3 regions of the Pseudomonas sp. MF08875 genome follow, and region 1 is predicted to be linked to each of the others. Evidence: riboswitches for the same ligand, from Rfam matches in the RefSeq annotation. Region 1 holds a riboswitch; each other region holds the start of a gene.
The links. A riboswitch is a leader RNA that binds a small molecule or an ion and turns the genes downstream of it on or off. The one in region 1 is predicted to bind cobalamin.
Positions count from the first base shown of each region.

Region 2: linked by a shared signal. The riboswitch ahead of AC19YT_RS06725 (ABC transporter substrate-binding protein) and the one ahead of AC19YT_RS03345 (CbtB domain-containing protein) in region 1 are both predicted to bind cobalamin.
Region 3: linked by a shared signal. The riboswitch ahead of cobO (cob(I)yrinic acid a,c-diamide adenosyltransferase) and the one ahead of AC19YT_RS03345 (CbtB domain-containing protein) in region 1 are both predicted to bind cobalamin.

Region 1 covers NZ_JCBCUW010000004.1:41,702-46,240, reverse strand. The annotation lists gene cobN (cobaltochelatase subunit CobN) at 1-251, opposite strand, end outside; gene cobW (cobalamin biosynthesis protein CobW) at 255-1,322, opposite strand; cobalamin riboswitch at 1,424-1,633, opposite strand; cobalamin riboswitch at 1,702-1,925, shown strand; gene AC19YT_RS03345 (CbtB domain-containing protein) at 2,048-2,242, shown strand; gene AC19YT_RS03340 (CbtA family protein) at 2,254-2,955, shown strand; gene AC19YT_RS03335 (cobalamin biosynthesis protein) at 2,952-3,377, shown strand; gene cobM (precorrin-4 C(11)-methyltransferase) at 3,450-4,196, shown strand; gene nfuA (Fe-S biogenesis protein NfuA) at 4,298-4,539, opposite strand, start outside.
Region 2 covers NZ_JCBCUW010000008.1:98,947-103,485, forward strand. The annotation lists gene AC19YT_RS06710 (urea carboxylase-associated family protein) at 1-397, shown strand, start outside; gene AC19YT_RS06715 (hypothetical protein) at 519-920, shown strand; gene AC19YT_RS06720 (acetyltransferase domain-containing protein) at 936-2,105, opposite strand; cobalamin riboswitch at 2,259-2,462, shown strand; gene AC19YT_RS06725 (ABC transporter substrate-binding protein) at 2,608-3,624, shown strand; gene AC19YT_RS06730 (hypothetical protein) at 3,636-3,797, opposite strand; gene AC19YT_RS06735 (OprD family porin) at 3,829-4,539, shown strand, end outside.
Region 3 covers NZ_JCBCUW010000013.1:97,539-102,077, forward strand. The annotation lists partial or broken gene AC19YT_RS10060 (PQQ-dependent sugar dehydrogenase) at 1-912, opposite strand, end outside; gene AC19YT_RS10065 (hypothetical protein) at 977-1,561, opposite strand; cobalamin riboswitch at 1,717-1,946, shown strand; gene cobO (cob(I)yrinic acid a,c-diamide adenosyltransferase) at 2,025-2,636, shown strand; gene AC19YT_RS10075 (cobyrinic acid a,c-diamide synthase CobB) at 2,630-4,006, shown strand; gene bluB (5,6-dimethylbenzimidazole synthase) at 4,003-4,539, shown strand, end outside.

The DNA.
Region 1 (4,539 bases):
ATCAGGATGACCTTGGCGTGTTGCAGCACCTGCTCGACGTAGAGGTCCACCGAGGCGTGGTTCTGCACCTGCATCGGGTTGGCCAGGCGCAGGCTGGGGTAATCCTCGGGCAGTTGCCGGGCGGCTTCGGCCAGCAGTGCCAAGCTGGAATCGCCGCTGCACAGGACCACCAGTTCGGCGGGGGTTTGCCCCAGGTCGGCGATGTTGTCATCGGCGACGAAACCACCGGGTTGGGTCCTGAGCAGGTGCATGGGTCAGGCGCCGAGAGCGGCGCGCAGTTGCGCTTCGAGTTGGGCGGCATCCAGGTCTTGGCCGATCAACACCAGGTGGGTGGTGCGCGGCTCGTCGCTGCGCCAGGCGCGGTCGAAGTGCTTGTCGAAACGGCTGCCCACGCCCTGGATCAGCAAACGCATCGGCTTGCCCGGGATGGCGGCAAAACCCTTGACCCGCAAGATGCCGTGCTTGACCACCAACTCGTTAAGGGCGGCCAGCAGCAAGCTTTCGTCGGCCTGGGGCAGCTCGATGGAAATGGAGTCGAACGCGTCGTGATCGTGGTCATCTTCGCCGCCATCGCCGTGATGGTGGTCGTGGTGGCTGTGGCGCCCGTCGATGTGCTCTTCGGAACCGGCGCCCAGGCCGATCAGCACGTCCAGGGGCACGCGACCGCTGCTGGCTTCGATGATCTTCACCGCCGGCGGCAGTTCTTCGGCCACTTCCTGGCGCACGCGCTCCAGGTCTTGCGGGGCGATCAGGTCGGTTTTATTGAGGATCACCAGGTCGGCGCTGGCCAATTGGTCGGCGAACAACTCGTGCAACGGCGACTCGTGGTCCAGGTTGGGGTCGAGTTTGCGCTGGGCGTCCACCTGGTCGGGGAAAGCGGCAAAGGTGCCGGCGGCCACGGCCGGGCTGTCAACCACGGTAATCACCGCATCGACGGTGCAGGCGCTGCGGATTTCCGGCCACTGGAAGGCTTGCACCAACGGTTTGGGCAGGGCCAGGCCGGAGGTTTCGATGAGGATGTGGTCCAGATCGGCGCGGCGCGCCACCAGTTCGCGCATCACCGGGAAGAACTCTTCCTGCACCGTGCAGCACAGGCAGCCGTTGGCCAGTTCATAGACGCGGCCGTTGGCTTCTTCTTCGGTGCAGCCGATGGCGCACTGCTTGAGGATTTCGCCGTCGATGCCCAGCTCGCCGAACTCATTGACGATCACCGCGATACGCCGGCCCTGGGCGTTGTCGAGCATGTGGCGCAGCAAGGTGGTTTTGCCCGAACCGAGGAACCCGGTGACGATGGTGACGGGGAGTTTGGCCAGTGTTTTCATCGGATGCCCTTTGGCAAAGGGGGCGGGCATACGGGACGGCTGGCCGGGCGCGGGGGGCGCCAAGGCAGATTTCGCCACCGGATCACCCCGCCCGGTTGAATGTGAGAATCAGTGACGAGGCAGGTCTCCTGGCTGACGGTGGGCCAGTCCTTGGACTGGCATTCGCTGCGCCTTCCCGCTTGGCCCGAAGGCATCAGCAGTGGCGTGGCAGCGAACAGCACCGTTCACAGTTGCGGGGGCAGCCGCGGCATTGACCGCGTTCCCTTCTTAGCTTCGGCACGGGCCGAAGAACCTCGAACGCGCAAGGCTACGCAGTGCGTAGGGGCGGGTCAATGCCGGGCGCCTCGGGCATTTGACGCCCCGCCCTCGCCCATGCTCTCCTACGCACCTTGTTACAGGTGCCCTTGACAGGGTGAAACGGGAAACCGGTGGATCATGTGCTTTACTCAAGCCCTTGATGAATCCGGTGCTGCCCCCGCAACGGTAAGCGAGAGAGGAATCACAGCCACTGTGCCAACCGGCATGGGAAGGCGATTCCAGCAGGCCACGGCGCAAGCCCGGCCCCTCGCGAGCCCGGAGACCGGCCAGTGACACGACAGTGCGCCCCCACGGCCACTTTCACCCAACAAACCCGCGGTGGGCGGGCGCTGTCTGAAGCCCTGCGGGCCCGCCTCGCAGGGGTTTGCATGCGCTCGATCCGCCCTGACACCACAAAGGGAAGCGCCATGTCGATCATCAGCAGCACTCGCCATACCGGCACCGCCAGCAGCACCGCCACCTTGAGCCAACGCCTCACTGCCGCCATCGGCGCGTCGATTTTGGGCGCGTGCCTGGTGTATTTCGCCGGGTTCTCCCACATCGAAGCGGTGCACAACACCGCCCACGATACCCGCCACAGCGCCGCGTTCCCGTGCCATTGAGACCTGCCGCCATGATTAAGCGCATCGCCCAAACCGCAGGTTTCACCGGCCTGCTGGCCGCCCTGCTGCTGACCCTGCTGCAAAGCTTCTGGGTCGCGCCGTTGATCCTCCAGGCCGAAACCTATGAAAGCGCCCCGGCGGCCCAGGCCCATGAACACGCCGACAGTGGCGGCGCCGCCCACAGCCACGACGCCGAGGCCTGGGAGCCCGAAGACGGCTGGCAGCGCGTGCTGTCCACCACCGGCGGCAACCTGGTGGTGGCAGTCGGTTTCGCCCTGATGCTGGCCGGGCTCTACACCCTGCGCGCGCCCAACAGCACCGTGCAAGGCTTGTTCTGGGGCCTGGCCGGTTATGCGACCTTCTGCCTGGCGCCGACCCTGGGCCTGCCACCGGAATTGCCGGGCACCGCTGCCGCCGACCTGGCGCAACGGCAGATGTGGTGGGTCGGCACCGCCGCGTCCACTGCCGCGGGCATCGCCCTGGTGGTGTTCGGCAGGCACTGGGCGCTGAAGATCCTCGGCGCGGCGATCCTGGCCGTGCCACACGTGATCGGCGCGCCGCAGCCAGAAGTGCATTCGATGCTGGCCCCCGAAGCCCTCGAAGCGCAGTTCAAGATCGCCTCGCAACTGACCAATGCCGCGTTCTGGCTGGCCCTGGGCCTGATTAGCGCGTGGTTGTTCCGCCGCAAGGGTGGCGCCTCATACCCGGCGTGAACCGCCCCAGCCCGGCGCCGATCCTGGTGATCGGCCTGGGCTGTCAGCGGGGCTGCCCCGCCAGCACGCTGCGCGCGTTGCTCGACCAGGCCCTGCAAGCCCACCGCATCGACCTGGACGCGGTGCAAGCCCTGGCCAGCATCGACCTCAAGCGCCACGAACCGGGTCTGCTGGAACTGGCGGCGCAATTGGGCTTGCCGTTGACCTGCTTCAGTAGCGTGGAACTGGCCACCTATCAAGATCAACTGAGCCATCAATCTCAGATCGCTTTCGAGCGCACCGGGTGCTACGGCATCGCCGAAAGCGCCGCCCTGGCCCTGGCCGAGCGCCTGGCGCAAGAGCCCTCCAGCCTGGTGATTCGTCGGCAGAAATACGCCCAGGCCACCTTTGCATTGGCGCGGGCCACGCAAAAGCGCCGATAATCGCCGCCCCGATCATGAGCAATCTTCATCTGCAAGCCTGCTCGCCCCCCCTCTTTTGCCTAGGACACCGCCATGACGGTCTACTTTATCGGTGCCGGCCCCGGCGACCCGGAACTCATCACCGTCAAGGGCCAGCGCCTGATCCGCCGTTGCCCACTGATTATCTACGCCGGCTCCCTGGTGCCCGCTGCGGTGCTCGAAGGCCATAACGCCGAACAGGTCATCAATAGCGCCGAACTGCACTTGGAACAGATCATCGAGCACATCAAGAGCGCCCACGGCAAAGGCCAGGACGTGGCCCGCGTGCACTCCGGCGACCCGAGCCTGTATGGCGCCATCGGCGAGCAGATCCGCTGCCTGCGGGAATTGGCCATCCCCTTTGAAATCATCCCCGGCGTCACCGCCACCGCCGCTTGCGCCGCGTTGCTGGGGGTGGAACTGACCCTGCCGGATGTGGCGCAAAGCGTGATCCTGACCCGCTACGCCGACAAAACCGCGATGCCGCCCGGTGAAACCTTCGCCAGCCTTGCCGCCCATGGCACCACCATGGCTGTGCACCTGGGAGTCAACCATCTGGAAAAAATCGTCGCGCAGCTGCTGCCCCACTACGGCGCCGACTGCCCCATCGCCGTGGTGCACCGTGCCAGTTGGCCGGATCAGGACTGGGTGCTCGGCACCCTCGACGACATCGTGGGCAAGGTCCAGGCCAAGGGTTTTCGGCGTACGGCGCTGATCCTGGTGGGCCGGGTGCTGGCCAGCGACAGCTTTGGCGAATCGTCCCTGTACCGGGCGGGGCATGCGCACCTCTATCGGCCGTAGGAAGGGCGCCACAAGCTGCAAGCTTTAAGCTTGTAACTGCGCTTTTTGGGCATAAAAAAACGGCGCTCACGGGCGCCGTTTTTGGTGTGCAGCGAACGCCTTTAGTAGTAGGCGTTTTCTTTCTGCGTGTGGTCGGTCACGTCGCGCACGCCCTTGAGCTCCGGGATGCGCTCGAGCAGGGTGCGCTCGATGCCTTCGCGCAGGGTCACGTCGGCCTGGCCGCAGCCTTGGCAACCGCCGCCGAACTTGAGCACCGCGATGCCGTCGTCGACGACGTCGATCAGGCTGACCTGGCCGCCATGGCTGGCCAGGCCTGGGTTGATTTCGGTTTGCAGGTAGTAGT
Region 2 (4,539 bases), on a different contig from region 1:
CTTCCACCACCACTGCCACTCCAACCTGACCCGCGCTGTGCTGCCCCACGGCCTGACCGAGTTCGACGTGCATGACGTGCTGAACATCTTCCAGTGCACGGGCCTTAACCACGACGACATGTACTTCATGAAAGCCTGCCCGGCGCAGAAAGGTGACTACCTGGAGTTCTTCGCCGAAATCGACCTGCTGTGCGCCCTCTCCACCTGCCCGGGCGGCGACCTCTCGCTGCCGATGTGGGGCCCGGACGCCGAAGACCCGCTCAAGGTCTGCCGACCCCTGGGCGTGGAAATCTACCGCCTCGACGACAGCCTGCTCGACGGCTGGCAACCGCCGCAACGCGCCGCCTACAACGGCAACCATGGCCTGCTGATCCCCAAGGCGGAGTGGGAGAAGTAAGGCCCTGGGCGCCCGCCTGACGATGAGGCCGGCACAGCCAGCCTCTGCGTTGCACGCGCGCCACCCGGTGCGCTGGCGCCGTGATAGGCAAAGCCGCGCGCCAGTCGCTATGCTGCTGCCCATGACCACGCCTGCCCACCTGCGCCAACCCTGCCCTCCCGGCGCCTGCACCTGCGGGCGCGACCGCTTGCCGGAGCAGGAACTGCTGCAATTGCCGATCCTGAGCCTGACCCGGGCCGAAGAAAAACGCCTGCTCGAACGCCTGGAAAACCTGCACAGCCTGGACGACCTGGAACACATGCAGCGCAAAATGCTCCAGTTGCTCGGCATCCGCGTGCAGGTCGCCCCCGGTTTCAATGAAGTGCGCAGCATGCGCGGCATCCAGATCCAGATCGACGACACCCCAGGCCTGTGCCGCAAAACCCGCCAGACCATCCCTGCCGCTATCCGCCGCGCCCTGGAAAAAAACCCGCAGATCGCCTACAGCCTGCTCAACGCCAACGACCTGCTGCGCGACGCCTGAGCCGTGCCGTAGGGGCTACAGGTATTTGAGCCAGGCGAGGTCGCGGCGCCTGGCCTTGAGCGCTGAGAACCAGCGCACTGGCGGGTACACCGCCAGCGCCAGGGCCATCGCCATCAGCCACACCGCGCCAATGGAGTCGAAGCCAAAGTAGCTGCCCTGGTTCAGCCCGAACGCCGCCACCGCCAATAGATACAAGGCTTTGAGCACATACAGGTGCAGCAGGTAGAAGAACATCGGCGCCGAGCCCAATACCGTCAACGGCAGCAGCCACCGCCGCTGGCCGGCCCGCTCGAAGGCCAGCAACAGCAGCAGCCCAAGCCCGAGGGTCAAGGTCAGGAACAGCAGCGACGGCGGGTACTTGGTGATGTTGAAAAAGCCCATCAGGGTGTGCAGCGCGGTGTCGCCCACGGCCCAGGGTTTTTCGCCATAACCGTTGGCCAGGCGCACCAGCACAAACCCCAGCAACGCCGCCACACCCCAGCCCAGCAAGCGCCGCTGGCGCCCCGCCACCGGCGTGCTGCGGCTGAACCACGGCCCCAGCACGTAGCCCAGGGCGATCACGCCGATCCACGGCAATACCGGGTAAGAGGTACGCAGGCGCAAATCCGCAGAAAACGCCAGCCAGCCACGGTCGTGGAGGATCGCCCACGGCACGTGCAAGGCCGACTCCACGGGAAAATGCACGCCGTCCAGCAGGTTGTGCCCGGCGATGATCGCCACCGCCAGCAATGCCAACACCGGCCGTGGCAGCCACACCAGCAGCGACAGCGCGAGCATGCTCAGGCCGATGGCCCAGATCACTTGCAGGTAGATCACGCTGGGCGGGAACTGGAAGGTCCAGGCGAAATTCACCAAGGTCAGCTCCAGCAGGACCAGGAACAACCCACGCTTGAACAGGAACGCCGCGACATCAGCCTTGCCGGCATATTTTTCGCCGTACAACCACGCCGACAACCCGGTGAGCAGCACAAACACCGGGGCGCACAAATGGGCCAGGGTACGGCTGATAAACAGACTCGGTTCGGTGCTGGCGATGTCCATCGGGTCGCCGACCTGGCGGTGCAGCAGGAAGGTTTCGCGCACGTGATCGAGCAGCATGAACAGGATCACCAGCCCACGCAGGGCATCGATGGACAGCAGACGTGAAATCGGGGGGCTAACAGCGGGTGAAGGGGTATGGGTCATGGAGTATTCGCAACGGGATGATAGGAAACCCGCTCGCCAGAGCGGTCGATGAAAAGCTTGAACCGTTACCTTATAACATGACAAGCTAGCGCAATGCACCGCGCAATCACGGCCATACACTTGCCCCGCCGCTGGTTGAATGCGTATCGATGAACTAACATGCCGCCCGCCGGTTGGCGCAAGGAACTGACAGGGAATCCCCCAGCGCGCCGTAAGCCACGCTGAAACGGAACTGCCCCCGCAACTGTAGGCGCCGAGCCCCCTGCCTCCACGCACGCCACCGGAAAACCTCCCGGGAAGGCCGCTGGCGGACCGCGAAGCGCCAATCAGAACACCTGCCGGCCCGTAGCAAACACTAACCGGCGGGGTGTCCGGAAAGGACATCCGCACGCGGTTTTCGATGCGTTTTCAGCTTTACCCTGCCCTGGCGGCAGCGTTTGAGGGATGTGTTTTCCAAGGCCGTGCCCTGCCCGTGCACCGGTTCCAATGGAGATCGCATTTCATGTCACTGCCCCACCTCAACGCCCTGTTCGCCGGCCTCGGCCTGACCTCGCTGAGCCTGTGCGCCAGTGCCACCGAATACCCGTTGCACCTGAACAACTGCGGCGTGCCCCTGACGTTCAGCGAGGCGCCGGCCAAGGCCGTGACCATCGGCCAATCCGGCACCGAGATGCTCTACGCCCTGGGCCTGGGCGACACACTGGTAGGCACCTCGCTGTGGTTCAACGAAGTGCTGCCGCAGTTCAAGGCCCAGGATGCCAAGGTCGAACGCCTGGCCGACAACGAACCCAGTTTTGAAGCGGTGATCGGCAAGCGCCCCGCCCTGGTGGCCGTGGACCTGGAGTGGATGGTTGGGCCCCAAGGCGCGGTCGGCACCCGCGAGCAGTTCCATGAACTGAAGATCTCTACCTACCTGCTGCCCTCCGACTGCGAAGGCAAGGACAACCTGGTGGGCGCCGATGGCACGCGCCTCAAGGCCTTCAGCGTGGACAGCCTGTACAAGAGCATCACCGAGCTTGCACAGATCTTCGATGTGGAGGACCGCGGCCAGCGCCTGGTCAGCGACCTGAAGAATCGCCTGGCCAACGCCGTGGCCCAGGCGCGCCAGCAGCACCCCCGGGACGTCTCCGCAGTGGTGTGGTTTTCCAGCGCCGACCTTGGCATCGACCCCTATGTGGCGGGCCGCAAGGGCATCCCCGATTTCATGCTCAGCGCCCTGGGGATGCGCAACGTGATCGAATCCGACGAGGAATGGCCCACCGTGGGCTGGGAAACCATCGCCAAGGCCAACCCCAGTATCCTGGTGATTGCGCGCATGGACCGGCGCCGCTACCCCGCCGACGACTACCGCAAAAAACTGGAATTCCTCAAGAGCGACCCAGTGACCCGCCACATGGACGCAGTCAAGCACGACCGCATCGTCATCATCGACGCCCACGGCATGAACGCCAGCACGCGGATGTTCGGCGCCATTGAGGAGCTGGCCAGCGCTGTTGAGCACTTCAAGTTGCCTAAATGAGACACGCCCGGTTACTCGGCCATGGCCTGTTGGTGCTGGCGGTGATCGCCGGCGCGGCCCTGGGCGAAACCGCCATCAGCCTGCCCATGGTCTTGCAAACCCTGGCCAATAAGCTTCGGGGCGCGGGCTGGTTGACCGACCCCAGCGATGGCGCGCAGATCCTGCGCTTCCACGCCTCTTTAACCCTTCCTGGAGACCACCCCGATGCGTTACATCACTGCGCTGGCACTGCCCGTCGCCTTGCTCGGCCACAGCACCCTGGCCAACGCCGGGTCCGCCCAGGAACAGGCCAAGGGTTTTGTCGAAGACAGCACCTGGACCCTGCTCAACCGCAGCGTGTACGACCAACGCGAGTACCGTCACGGCGCCCGCAGCAACGGCGCGCGCAACGCCTACAAACCCCGCAGCGAGCGCAATGGCTACGGCGAAGAATGGGCCTACGGGCTGATGGGCAGCGTGCAGTCGGGCTTTACCCAGGGCACGGTGGGTGTGGGCGTCGATGCCCACGCTTACCAAGGCTTGCAACTGGACAGCGGTGGCGGCCGCGCGGGCAAGGCGCGGCTGCTGGGGCTGGACCACGACGGCCACCCCAAAAACAGCTTCAGCCGTGGCGGCGCCGCGCTCAAGTTGCGGGTGTCGTCCACCACCCTGGCCTGGGGCGAACAACGGGTGAAAACCCCCGTATTCAGTTCCTCCGACAGCCGCCTCCTGCCGGAAACCGCCACCGGGCTGTTCCTCACCAGCCAGGAATGGGCCGGGGTGAAACTGCTGGGTGGGCACTTCACCGAAAGCACCGACCGCAATGCCTCGAGCCACGACCGCGGCTTTGTGGTCAATTACTCCAATGGCCGCCAGGGCAACGCCTTCGACCTTGCGGGCGTGGTCTACAGCGCCACCCCGGGCCTGAGCGCCAGC
Region 3 (4,539 bases), on a different contig from region 1:
GGGCCAGCCGTAGAAGCCGCCGTCGCGCACCGAGGTGATGTAGTCCGGCACCAGGTCGCTGCCGATTTCGTCCCGCTCGTTGACCGCCGTCCACAACGCACCGCTGTCCGGCTCCCAGGCCAGGCCGTTGGGGTTGCGCAGGCCCGAGGCGAATATCCGCGCCTTAGCGCTGGCGCGCTCGACTTCCCAGATCGCCGCGCGGCCTTCTTCTTTCTCCAGGCCGTTTTCCCCGACATTGCTGTTGGAGCCCACCGTGACGTACAGCTTGCTGCCGTCTTGGCTGGCGATGACGTTTTTGGTCCAGTGGTGGTTGAGCGGCCCGCCGGGCAAATCCACCACCTTGCTGGCCGGCGCTTCGATGCGGGTCTGGCCGGCGGTGTAGGGGAAGCGCAGCAGGCGATCGGTGTCGGCCACGTAGAGGTCGTTGCCCACCAGGGCCATGCCGAACGGCGAGTTGAGGTTGTCCAGGAACACCGTGCGGGTTTCGGCGACGCCATCGTGGTCGGCGTCGCGCAGCAGGGTGATGCGGTTCGGGCTCGGCACGGTGGCGCCGGCGCGGGCCATGATTTTTTCGCTGATCCAGCCGCGCAACCCGGTGCTGTCCTCGGGTTTGGCCGGGGCGTTGGTTTCGGCCACCAGCACGTCGCCGTTGGGCAGCACGTAAAGCTAGCGCGGGTGCTCCAGGCCTTCGGCGAACGCGGCGACCTGGGTGCCGGCCGCCGCCACGGGTTTGCCGCCCGCCGGCCAGCCGATGGCCGGGGCGACGTTGACGGTGGGGATCAGGGTTTTGTTCGGCGCCGGCAGGCGCGGCGACGGCCCGGTGCCGTCGGAAACTTGCAAGGTGGACGTCTCGCCGCAGGCAACCAACCCGGCGGCGAGCACAACGATAAAGGCGGAGCGAGGCTTGAACATGGGCATTTCCCTATGAGTACGCGGCGGTAAGCATAGGGCAGTGGGCGCGGCGCGGGGTTCAACCTTATCCGCGAGCCTCTTTGAACAGCACGGCGATGCCGGGTTGGTAGTTGCCCGCCTCGTTGCGCAACTTGCGGTAGGCATAGGGGAAGTACCAGGCCACGGCGCAGCTGTACTCCTTTTGCAGGTCGTCGACCATGTCCTGGAGTTCTTCGGGGGTGGCGCTGTGCTGGGTTTTTTGCGGGGCGACGAACAGGCAGCCCAGCTTCAGGTCGCTGGGGTAGCTGATGCGGCGGGCGGCGCTGGTGATATCGAGCAGGGCCTGCTCCAGGTTCAGGTGGTTGATCTGGGGCCAGCGCTGGCTGGCTTGCACGTAGGCCCATTCGTCCTTGCTGGCGATGTACAGGTCGGCGCGGGCATTGCGCTCACCGTTTTCCAACTGCTTTTTGGTGGGCGCATGTTCCAGGGTGACCATTTCGGCCATCCAGGCTGCGGCCGAGAGCAGCCCCAGGTTGGCCCGCTCGTCTGACCAGTACGGCGCCTTGTTGTCGCCGCGCACCCGGTTGTAGCGATCGATGCAGTCAAACCAGCGCTCCAGCATCGGTCGCAAAAATTCCAGCTTGGGGTTGCTGATAATCATGCCTTGCATCGTTCACTCCCTTGAGTCGATCGTGTTTGGGTTATGGCTATTTGATATCGCCGCTTCCAGCCTGGCACAAGATTGGCGCCCGTTTATTGACCCATCGCAGTCAATCAACCCTGGCGGCCCCGGGTTTCATTGACGCTCCACCCCCAACCCTCTAACCTTCGCCGCTTGTTTCAGGTGCCCTGTGGCCAGCGGTCGACAGGGTGAAACAGGGAAGCCGGTGAGTGCGTGCGCCAAGCGCGCGGTCACGATCCCGGCGCTGCCCCCGCAACGGTAAATGAGTCAAGGCTGTGCTTTTTGCCACTGTGCCCACCCGGGCATGGGAAGGCGCACCGCCCGGGGCAACCCACTCATGAGCCCGGAGACCGGCCTGATCCATCCAACGGCATCACGGTGGGCGATGCCAGGCTTGTTGCCGTCCTTTATTCCTGCCCGCCGTTATCCAGCCCCAACGGAGAGCTGCCCCATGACCGATTCCCCCGAACGCGACGAGCGCCACCTGGCGCGCATGCTGCGCAAAAAAGCCGTGATCGATGAACGCATCGCCAACTCGCCCAACGAGTGCGGCTTGCTGCTGGTGCTCAGCGGCAACGGCAAGGGCAAGAGCAGCTCGGCGTTCGGCATGCTCGCCCGCGCCATGGGCCACGGCATGCAGTGCGGCGTGGTGCAGTTCATCAAGGGCCGCAACAGCACGGGCGAGGAGTTGTTTTTCCGCCGTTTCCCCGAGCAGGTGCGCTTTCACGTGATGGGCGAAGGCTTCACCTGGGAAACCCAGGACCGCCAGCGCGACATCGCCGCCGCCCAAGCGGCGTGGGCGGTATCGCGCCAGTTGCTCAGCGACCCGGCCATTGGCCTGGTGGTGCTCGATGAACTGAACATCGCCCTCAAGCACGGCTACCTGGACCTGGACCAAGTGCTCAGCGACCTGCAGGCCCGCCCGCCGATGCAACACGTGGTGGTCACCGGCCGTGGGGCCAAGGAGCAAATGATCGAGCTGGCCGACACCGTCACCGAAATGGGCCTGCTCAAGCACGCCTTCCAGGCCGGCATCAAGGCGCAAAAAGGCATCGAATTGTGAGTGTGCGCCAGTGCCCGGCCGTGCTGATTGCGGCGCCGGCGTCCGGCCAGGGCAAAACCACGGTCACCGCCGCCCTGGCGCGCCTGCATCGTAACCAGGGGCGCCAGGTGCGCGTGTTCAAATGCGGCCCGGACTTTCTCGACCCGATGATTCTGGAGCGTGCCAGCGGTGCGCCGGTGTACCAACTGGATATGTGGATGGTGGGCGAGCAGGAAAGCCGTCGCCTGTTGTGGGAAGCGGCGGGGGAGGCCGACCTGATCCTGATCGAAGGCGTCATGGGCCTGTTCGACGGCACGCCCTCCAGTGCCGACCTGGCGCGCCACTTCGGCGTGCCGGTGCTGGGCGTGATCGACGGCACCGCCATGGCCCAGACCTTCGGCGCCCTGGCCCTGGGCCTGGCGCGCTACCAACCGGACCTGCCCTTTGCCGGGGTGCTGGCCAACCGCGTCGGCACCCTGCGCCATGCGCAACTGCTCGAAGGCAGCCTCACCGAAGGCCTGCGCTGGTACGGCGCGTTGTCCCGCGAGACGGGCATCGAGCTGCCCAGCCGCCACCTAGGCCTGGTGCAGGCCAGTGAACTGAACGACCTCGACCTGCGCCTGGACGCGGCCGCCACGGCTCTGGCCAGCAGTTGCGAAGTGGCCCTGCCGCCCGCCGTGGCCTTCGCCGCGCCCCAGCCGGTGGTTGCCGAGCCGTTGTTGGCCGGCGTGCGCATCGCCGTGGCGCGGGACGAGGCGTTCGCCTTCACCTATGGCGCCAGCCTCGACCTGCTGCGGGCGATGGGCGCCCAGTTGCACTTCTTCTCACCTATTCATGACAGCGGGTTGCCCGAGGCCGACAGCCTTTACCTGCCCGGCGGTTACCCGGAGTTGCACCACGTCGCGTTGGCGCAGAACACGCCGATGCTGGAGGCTATCCGCGCCCACCACCGCGCGGGCAAACCGTTGTTGGCCGAGTGCGGCGGCATGCTGTATCTGCTCGACTCCCTCACGGACGTCGAAGGCGTGAGTGCACCGCTGCTGGGCCTGTTGCCGGGCGCTGCGGTGATGCAAAAACGCTTGGCGGCCCTGGCCCTGCAAACGGTGGACCTGCCCGAAGGCAGCCTGCGTGGCCACACCTATCACCATTCGCTGACCACCACCACGCTGGCCCCCATCGCCCGGGGCCTGAGCCCCAACGGCGGGCGCGGCGCCGAAGCGGTGTACCGGGACGGGCGGATGACGGCCTCCTATGTGCACTTTTACTTTCCGTCCAACCCGCGGGCGGTGGCGGCTTTGTTTATGCCCCAGACCGCTATCGCGAGCAGGCTCGCTCCCACAGAGGCCGGTGAAACTCCTGTGGGAGCGAGCCTGCTCGCGATAAGCCAATGACCGACAACGCCTTCCCAGAGGCCGACCGCGCCGCCGTCTACCGCGCCATCGCCGAGCGCCGTGACATGCGCCACTTCAGCGGCGGCACGGTGGCGCCGGCGTTGCTGCGCCGCTTGCTCGAAGCCGCCCATTGCGCCCCCAGCGTGGGGCTGATGCAGCCCTGGCGCTTTATCCGCATCAGCGACCGGGCGCTGCGCGGGCGCATCCAGCAGTTGGTGGAAGAGGAACGGGTGCGCACCGCCGAGGCGTTGGGTGAGCGTTCCAGTGAGTTCATGAAGCTCAAGGTCGAAGGCATCAACGACTGCGCCGAAGTGCTGGTGGCGGCCCTGAGCGATGACCGCGAGCGCCACGTGTTCGGCCGCCGCACCTTGCCGGAAATGGACCTGGCCTCGCTGTCTTGCGCCATCCAGAACCTCTGGCTGGCGGCCCGCGCCGAAGGCCTGGGCCTGGGCTGGGTGTCGCTGTTCGAGCCCCAGGCCCTGGCCGACCTGCTGGGCCTGCCCGCCGGGGCCAAGCCCTTGGCGGTGCTGTGC